2 regions of the Ketobacter sp. GenoA1 genome follow, and region 1 is predicted to be linked to the other one. Evidence: predicted binding sites of a transcription regulator. Region 1 holds the regulator's gene; the other holds the start of a gene.
The links. The regulator sigma-54, encoded in region 1, starts transcription at its own class of promoters, with help from an activator protein. The targets are predictions, from matches to a motif close to ANTGGCATNNANNTTGCTNT.

Region 2: D9N13_RS22955 (PEP-CTERM sorting domain-containing protein) is a predicted target of sigma-54. The motif match lies at 3,176-3,195, and genes of this name have one in related genera.

What each region holds. Positions count from the first base shown of each region.
Region 1 covers NZ_RCHM01000009.1:369,995-374,767, reverse strand. The annotation lists gene lptC (LPS export ABC transporter periplasmic protein LptC) at 1-456, shown strand, start outside; gene lptA (lipopolysaccharide transport periplasmic protein LptA) at 437-1,009, shown strand; gene lptB (LPS export ABC transporter ATP-binding protein) at 1,006-1,731, shown strand; gene D9N13_RS03065 (RNA polymerase factor sigma-54) at 1,918-3,540, shown strand; gene hpf (ribosome hibernation-promoting factor, HPF/YfiA family) at 3,636-3,923, shown strand; gene ptsN (PTS IIA-like nitrogen regulatory protein PtsN) at 3,944-4,396, shown strand; gene rapZ (RNase adapter RapZ) at 4,393-4,773, shown strand, end outside.
Region 2 covers NZ_RCHM01000046.1:35,815-40,587, reverse strand. The annotation lists gene D9N13_RS22970 (putative nucleotidyltransferase substrate binding domain-containing protein) at 1-430, opposite strand, end outside; gene D9N13_RS22965 (ABC transporter ATP-binding protein) at 625-1,563, shown strand; gene D9N13_RS22960 (ABC transporter permease) at 1,560-2,321, shown strand; gene D9N13_RS22955 (PEP-CTERM sorting domain-containing protein) at 2,370-3,104, opposite strand; gene D9N13_RS22950 (outer membrane protein transport protein) at 3,477-4,773, shown strand, end outside.

The sequences.
Region 1 (4,773 bases):
GAATACGAACAACCGGATATGGTGGCCATTTCACTGGAGCAGCAAAGCTTTGATGAACTGGGTAAGCGGGAATTTGTGTTGCATGCCGAATCCATGCTGCAGTACATCGCCAGCAATCGAAATATTATGGTCAAACCCATCATCACTTTTTTTGGGGAACAGGAAGCGTCATGGCAAACCAGTGCCGCCAGCGCCACCTCAGATAACGAAGCCAATAAGCTGCATTTATCGGGCAACGTCACCATTGTGCAGCAAGGGGTAAGGGAAGCCGCTGTGCTGGAAACCGAAACCCTGGAACTTTACCCGAGGCGATCCTATGCCTCCACGGACGACAAGGTCATCATTCGGCAAACCGGGGTCTACATTGAAGCGGTCGGCTTGAACGCCGATCTGAACGAGAATCGAATCACTCTACGGCAAAACGTCACCAGCATTTATGAACCTGCTAAGTCTTAAAGCGTTACTCTGCATAATAACGTTCGCCTTCGCATCCAGCGCTGCCCGGGCGCTGGACAGTGATCGGCTGCAACCCTTGAAAATTGTGGCGGACACTGCCCTGATCGACGAAAAAGACGGCACTGCCACCTATACAGGCAACGTTGTACTGACCCAGGGCACCCTGCGCATTGCAGCGGAATCACTCAAGATCAAAACGGAGTTGGGTAAAGTGGACGTGGTCATGGCAGTGGGCGAGCCGGCGCTGTTTTCTCAGGTTCCGGAGCCCAACCAGGCAGAGGTCATCGCCAAAGCCAAAAAGATCGATTACCTGGTAAGGGATCAGAAACTGCTGCTGAAAATCAAAGCATCTATTGTGCAGGGCGAGAACATCTTCCGCGGTGAAGAAATCGTTTATGAAATCCAGAGCCAGCGCCTGCAGGCGGTGGGACAAACCGGAGAGGTCAAGCCCGGCAGTATCAAAGGCCGGGTGGAGATGATATTGCCCGCCGCGACAGATCCTGCCCCGAATGCGCCCAGCCCTGACGAGACGGAGGCAGCGCCGTCACAATGAGCCGTCTTACCGCCTCCAATCTCGCTAAAAGTTACAAAGGCCGTGCCGTGGTGGAAGACGTTTCCATTACCATTGAAAGCGGACAAATCGTGGGGTTGCTCGGCCCCAATGGGGCCGGTAAAACCACCTGTTTCTACATGATCATTGGCATCGTGCCCCAGGACAAGGGGCGCATCGTTATCGACGATACTGAAATCACCCATCTGCCCATGCACGGACGGGCCGCCAAAGGCATCGGCTACCTGCCCCAGGAAGCCTCCATTTTTCGCCGCTTGAAAGTCCGGGAAAACATCATGGCGATACTTGAGACCCGCAAGGACCTGACCCGCAAACAGCGGCAAAGCAAACTGGAAGAGCTGCTGGCTGAGTTTCACATCGGACACATCGCCGATTCACTGGGCATGGCCCTGTCCGGTGGTGAGCGCCGCCGCGTCGAGATTGCCCGCGCTCTGGCCACTGACCCGGCCTTCATTCTGCTGGATGAACCCTTCGCCGGGGTCGACCCCATTTCCGTGGCAGACATCAAGCAAATCATCAGCCACCTGCGTGATCGTGGGCTGGGCGTACTCATCACGGACCACAATGTGCGGGACACTCTGGACATTTGCGAGAAGGCTTTTATCGTCAGCGAAGGGCACATCATTGCTGAAGGTGAGCCCTCACTTATCCTGCAAAACCAGAAAGTCCGCGATGTTTATCTGGGTAACCAGTTCCATATGTAAAAGTTCTAAGCAATTTCAGGCATGTAAATTGCTTTGCAGCGTCACTGCTCTTACAATTAAACCCAAGCGGTTCTATTTCGGCACCAATAAACTGTTGAAATTAGGTCACTATTTGACTGCCTGGAATACAGCAATCCGATGCTGTACAGATGTCTCCGGTCGTTGCAGAAGTTGAATTAGGTATCAATGAAACCAACCTTACAGCTCAAAATTGGTCAACACCTCACCATGACGCCGCAGCTGCAGCAGGCAATTCGCCTATTGCAGCTCTCCACTCTGGATCTTCAAACCGAAATCCAGGAAGCGCTGGAATCCAACCCCCTCCTGGATGTGGATGAATCTTCCCCGGACAACGACAGCAACGATTCCGGTAACGGACAGAGTGACAGCACCAGCAAAACCGACAACGACCAGAATCTCGATTTTTCAAAATCCCAAGATACCCAGGACACCCAATCCAGCAACAACAACGCCGATGACTCGTCGGTGGATCTGGAAGGCAAGGAGATGCCCAACGAACTGCCCGTGGACAGTGACTGGGATACCATGTTCGATGGTGCCGCAGGCCCCTCGTCCAGTGGCGGCAGCTTTGACGATGACGATTTTGACTACGACAGCCGCAACACGGCGCCCGAATCCATTTACGACAACCTTATGTGGCAACTGAATCTGACCCCCATGTCAGACATGGACCGGATGATTGCCATGGCCATCATTGAAGGCATCAACCCCAAGGGCTATCTCACCCAGTCCGTGGAGGAAATCCGCGATGGTGTGCTGGCGCAACAGGACGTGGTGGCCGACCTGGTCAGATTACAGCAGGAAGAACTGCAGGCCATGGACATCCAGTTACAGCCGGATGACGATGATGATGGCCTACCCGTATCCCTGGAAGAGGTGCTGGCTGTATTGCACCGGGTTCAGCAGTTCGACCCCCCCGGAGTGGCCGCCCGTGACCTGCGGGAATGCCTGCTGATTCAGCTCAAACAACTGCCCCGGGATGAACCCCACCGGGATGATGCCATCATGGTGGTGGAGATGTTTCTGGATGCGCTGGGTGCCCGCGATTTCGCCACCATCATGCGCAAGGGCAAACTGTCCGAGGCCCGACTGAAAAGCGCCATTGCGTTGATCCAGACCCTGAACCCTTATCCGGGCAGCAGCGTCGAAACCGATGATACCCAGTATGTCATCCCGGATGTCATTGTGAGTAAGGACAAAGGCCGCTGGAAAGTGGAGTTGAACCCGGAAGCCACCCCGCGCCTCAGGGTCAACAGCAGCTACGCATCCATGATCCAGCGTGCGGACAACAGCAGCGACAACACCTTCCTGAAAAACAATCTGCAGGAAGCCCGTTGGTTTATCAAAAGCTTACAAAGCCGCAACGAAACCCTGCTTAAAGTAGCCACCAAAATAGTGGAATATCAGATAGGGTTTCTCGAACAGGGGGAGGAAGCCATGAAACCACTGGTGCTGCACGATATTGCAGAAGCGGTCGGCATGCATGAATCCACCATTTCCCGGGTCACCACGCAGAAGTTCATGCACACCCCAAGGGGTATATTTGAGCTCAAGTACTTCTTCTCCAGTCATGTCAGCACCGGTTCCGGCGGCGAATGCTCCTCCACCGCCATTCGCGCCATCATCAAAAAGCTGATCGCGGCAGAAAATCCCAAAAAACCATTGAGCGACAGTAAAATTGCCAACATACTGGAAGAACAGGATATCAAGGTTGCCCGGCGCACCATTGCGAAATATCGCGAAGCCATGATGATCCCGCCGTCCAACGAAAGGAAACGATTGGTTTAACTGTTGGTCACAGTTATATAAGCGTAAACACCAGACCACTGCCAACATCAGGCTTTGGTCGCAGTAACATCTAAACCACGATTAAGGAGTGGCCTATGCAAATCAATATCAGCGGACATCACGTAGAAGTTACCGACTCCATGAAGGACTACGTTGCCGATAAGATGCAGAAACTGGAACGCCATACCGACGACATCACCAGCATCCAGGCGATTCTCAGTGTAGAGAAAAACCGCCAGAAAGCAGAAGCCAAAATCCACGTAAAAGGCGCTGATTTATTTGCCAACGCCGAATCCGAAGACATGTACGCCGCCATTGATATGATGACCGACAAGCTGGACCGACAGGTGCTGAAGCACAAGGAAAAAATGAAAAGCTGGTAACTGAAGGTTATTGATAACGTATGGAACTTGCTGAAATCATCAGTCCGCAACGGGTCTTTGAAGACGTTCCCGGCGGCAGCAAAAAGAAAGTTCTGGAAACCGCTGCTGGGCTGATCGCCCAGCAGTGCCCGGAGCTTGACCCCAATGAACTTTTTGACAACCTTATCTCGCGGGAGAAGCTGGGCAGTACCGGTTTAGGTAAAGGCATCGCTATCCCCCACTGCCGGGCCAATCACTGCAGTAACGCCATTGGCGCGTTTATCAAATTGGAGAGCGGCGTGGACTTCGATTCCATCGACCATGAGCCGGTGGACATGCTGTTTGTTTTACTGGTGCCGCAGGATGCTCACGAGGAGCACCTGAACATCCTTTCCAAAATCGCCACCCTATTCAATGATGACAACCGTCGCAAAACATTGCGTGCGGCCCACTCCACCGACAGTATTTATGACGCACTGGTGACACCGGTATGAAATTAGTGGTAATCAGCGGTCGCTCCGGATCAGGAAAAACCACTGCATTACACGTTCTGGAAGACATCGGCTACTACTGCGTTGACAACCTTCCCGTTACCCTGCTGCGGGATCTGATGAGTGAACTGGCAACACGGTCTTCGCCCAAAATTGAAGAAGTCGCCATCGGCATCGATGCGCGCAACAGCGTGACCCAACTTGAGAAGCTACCCAACGTGCTGCGGGAATTGACCGCAGATGGTGTCGAAAGCCAGGTTATCTATCTGGACGCAGGCGATGAAACACTGGTCAAACGCTTCAGCGAAACCCGCCGCAAACACCCTATCAGCAACGACACCAACACCCTGAAAGAAGCCATCGACCGGGAACGGGAAATG
Region 2 (4,773 bases), on a different contig from region 1:
GATAGCGGGCCGCGCGACGTAAACGCCGGCTGCGCTGACTGTGGAAGTGGCGGTCGAAATGGCGATGGTCGGCGCGCAGGGCCTCGTAGTGCACCCTGGGCAGATGATAGATCAGGCTGTCCTCGATGACCTGGGCATAGACCCCTTCGTCCCCCACATCCAGGCCATGGATATTAAAGCTTTCCCCTTCACCCAGTTTGTCCATCAACTGGTGACGGCTGCTGCGGATCTCCACCGCTCCGCTGCGCACTATGCGCAGCGCATAATCGTCGCTGTCGGCACTGAAGCGATGACCGTTGCGAAAATAGGTGATCTGAATCTGGCGGGCGGCGGCCTGCAGCGCGGCTTCCGGCAGCTCGTTGAACGGCAGGCAATGGCGCAAAAAATCCGCCACCGCCTGTATTTCCGGTTGCTTCGGGTCTTGGGTCATAGTGCACATCAGCCTTGGTTTTTCTTAATGTTAGCGGATCAACCTTGATGGGGCGATTAGACTTTGGTGGATTCTTGTTGATGACTCTTGCCAATGATCCGGGCAGGTGTCACTTCCGCACCTGTCGGATTGGTGTCGGCTCTGGTAGGCTTGTGCCTCACATCCGGCAGGCAACCTGATTGAAGGGAGAAACTGTGCAACCTGTAATCTCGGTACGTCATCTTTCCAAAGTATACGAAGGTGGCTTTCAGGCGTTGAAAGACGTCAATCTGGACATTCATCGTGGTGAAATATTTGCGTTGCTGGGCCCTAATGGCGCCGGCAAAACCACACTGATCAGCATCATCTGCGGGATCGTGAATCCGGGCTCCGGCCAGGTATTGGCGGATGGCCACGACGTGGTCAAAGAGTATCGGGCAGCCCGTTCCATTATCGGCCTGGTACCGCAGGAATTATCCACCGATGCGTTTGAAAGCGTGTGGAGTGCGGTGTCGTTCAGCCGCGGTCTGTACGGAAAACCGCGCAACGATGCGCATATCGAAAAGGTGTTGAAAGCACTGTCACTGTGGGACAAGCGTAATAACCGCATCATGGAGTTGTCCGGTGGCATGAAGCGTCGCGTTTTGATTGCCAAGGCACTGTCCCACGAGCCGCGGATTCTGTTCCTGGATGAACCCACTGCCGGGGTTGATGTGGAGCTGCGGCGGGATATGTGGGACATGGTCCGTGATCTGCGGAGCCAGGGTGTCACCATCATTCTCACCACCCATTACATAGAAGAGGCCGAAGAAATGGCCGATCGCATTGGCGTGATCAATAAGGGTGAAATCGTGGTGGTGGACGAGAAAAAGTCGCTGATGCAGAAGCTGGGCAAGAAGCAATTAACGCTGTATTTACAGCAACCACTGGAAGCAATACCGGAGGCGTTGAGTCGCCATCCCCTGGCGTTGTCCGACGATGGCCAGGCGCTGACCTTCACCTTTGATGTGCAGAGTGAAGCAACCGGAATTGCCCAGGTGTTGCGGGAGTTGAATCAGCATGGCATTGATTTTCGCGATCTGCATTCCAGCGAAAGTTCGCTGGAGGAGATTTTTGTCAATCTGGTAAAAGGTGCGCGGGGGGATCGGGTATGAATTTTTATGCTGTGCGGGCAATCTACAAATTTGAAATGGCCCGCACCTGGCGCACGTTGATGCAGAGCATTGCGTCACCGGTATTGTCCACGTCACTGTATTTTATTGTGTTCGGCTCCGCCATCGGTTCACGCATGGTGGCCATTGACGGTGTGGAGTACGGTGCCTTTATCATTCCCGGTCTGGTGATGTTCACCCTGCTTACCCAAAGCATTTCCAATGCCTCGTTCGGGATTTATTTTCCCCGCTTCTCCGGCACCATCTACGAATTGTTATCGGCACCGGTTTCATTTGTGGAAATTCTGATGGGCTATGTGGGGGCGGCAGCCACCAAGTCCATCATTGTTGGGATATTGATCCTGATCACGGCCCGGTTTTTTGTGGATTACCACATCGAGCATCCGCTGTGGATGGTGAGTTTTCTCATCCTGACTTCCATCACCTTCAGTCTGTTCGGTTTTATTATCGGGGTTTGGGCCGATGGCTTTGAAAAACTGCAGCTGATTCCGTTGATGGTGATTACGCCATTGGCGTTTTTAGGGGGGAGCTTTTATTCCATCAACATGTTGCCGCCCATCTGGCATACCATAACGTTGTTTAATCCGGTGGTGTATCTGATCAGTGGATTTCGCTGGAGTTTCTATGGGGTGGCGGATGTGAATGTGGCCGTCAGCCTGGCGATGACGGCGTTGTTTCTGTTGCTGTGTCTGGCGGCGGTGTGGTGGATTTTCAAAACCGGCTATCGCTTGAAAACCTGAAGTGGATGTTTTGGCGCTAAAGGTTCAGCGCCAAAACATGGCAACGGTTTAACCTTTGCGACGTAGACCAAAACCCAGCAGTCCAAGTACAAACAGGCCAATTGTGGCGGGCTCAGGCACGCTCACTTCGTCATAGGTGTAGTTTACCACCAGATTACCCCAGAATCGGGTTTCGCCGTAGGTGCGGCAGGTATCTTCGGTGTCATAACAATAGGATGTGGTGGCAGTTGTACGGGCGCTGGCGCGGAAGTTCAGGGTCTCATCCAGAAACTGCTCCAATAGTGAAGCATCCGTAGTGCTGAACAGGATGCCGTCCAAGTAGTTGGCATAGGTTGAGGTTGTGCGTGAACAATAGCCGTCGTTGTCACTGCAGTTGACACTGGAAGAGCGGCTGGTGGAAGGATTGTAGCCCAGGTTTGGATCATACAGATCCAGATAAAAGTCCCCCCGTACGTAGCCACCTCCGGAGACATTGTCTTCACAGAACGCCCAGCAGTCTGACGGATCCCTAACGGCAATACTGCTGCGGATATAAGCGCTGGTATCATAGCTGATGGAAACGCCGGTCAGTGTCCCGAGGCTGGAATCAAATCCATTGAGCGATGTGTAGGCGTAACCGTAGTTGGAGGCGCTGGTGGGAGTGGTGCTGTTCGCGGTGGAGGTATAGATAGTGCCTGTATTGAAACTGGTTGAATCTGACATCACCAGTGCATGGCTGACACCAGTGGTTGCCAAAAGCAGGGCCACCGTTACGCAGCGGCAGTATCTCAAGAGTTGTATCATGTTAAAGTCCCCAATATGTGAAAGTGTAATGTGATTATTAATTAACCTGACTAGAGTTAGGCATCATTACACAAGCACATCCTATGCCAGTGGTATATCCGATTGTTTTTGTTAGTGGTGTTTGATTTTGGCTGGTTGAGCGTACGCGTAGCCGTATGGAATATCGACATCTCATGCAAACCATTGAAAACTCTGGGCTGGAACCGGTCGGTCACGGAAAACCGCTGGTTCTTGTTCATTTGGACTTTGCAGCCACTGCTGATAACCCATAATATTGGTTGAATTCTGTTCAAAGTAAAAGCCGCCAGGCGTGAATCGACCATAATAAAAATAATGATGAACATCCGCCGATTTCTTGTTTGGGTCAGTTTCGTGACCTGCTCCGCCGCGCACGCCCAGTTGGCGCAAAACTTAACTGTGGGCAGTGCCAAGGCTCTGTCTTTGGGCAACTCGGTTACCGCCGATACCCCGGGCATTGATTCCATTCACTATAACCCGGCGGGTCTCTATCAGGTCAAAGGCCGGCAGTACCAATTGAAGGTGATCGCGGGCCGCTTCACCGTAACCGGGGAGGTGGAACGCTCCGAGCGTTATAACCGCTTGATGGATCAGTACGGTTACGCCTACTCAGATGACCCGGTGGCGGAGGGGGCCTCGTCCACTGAGGATGTGTCTGTCATGCTGCCGTTTTTGGGGTTGACCGAAATACCGGTGCTGATGGCGCCCTTGGGCGGGGCGGCGGTGGAGGTGAAAGACCGTAACCTGGTGTGGGGCAGTTCGGTATTTGCACCGATGATTGTGGGCTACCAGCGGGGTGATGGCAGCCCCCTGCGTTATCAGGGCAACGAGCTGGGGTTAACCCATCTCACGTATTTTTCGCCCACCGTGGCGTTCCCCATCAGCGACGAGCTGACCTTCGGGGTGGGCCTGCATTTTAATTACACCGGTGTTGGTATTGATCTGGATTTTCGTTTGCCCAATGCCATATTGGTGGGAGTGGACAGCTTCAGCGGGTTGCTGTGCGAATTGCCGGAAATCGATGCCGTGGTGAATGTGTGTGAAGGTGACCTGGGCCCATTCACCGACATCGGTAATATCGAAGTGGAGGTGGAGAACTACCTGAACCCATCCTTCAATCTGGGAATGCTGTGGCAGCCCAGTGATTGGTTCAGGTTGGGCATGGTGTATCAAAGCGGGGCCAGTAAAACCCTTAAAGGGGAGTATCAGATTCGCTATGGGGATGACTGGCTGGATTTCTTCTCGGGGCTTAATGGCACGGCCGTGGGCAACGCGGTGACCGGGGTGTTGGCGTTACCCAAGGGTTTGGAAAAAGAGCAGGGGGATGCTGCGTTGGAATTCACGATCCCACAGCATTTTGCCACCGGGGTCAGTGTTAAGGTCACCCCCAGCTGGACGCTGAATGTGGATCTGAAATGGACCGATACGGCGCAGTGGGATGAGTTCAAGCTGGAGTTTGAAAACCCGCCGGAGTTTTTGCCGGTGCTGAGCTTTTTGGCGCCGGACCAGGTCAGTGCCTCGACACTGGCCTTTCCCCGTGAATATGAGAGTGTCTGGAGTTGGGCGTTGGGTGTGGAGCATCAATACACGGATCGACTGGCGCTGCGCATCGGTTATGAAGACCGGGGTAACGCCATTCCTGCCAACAAAG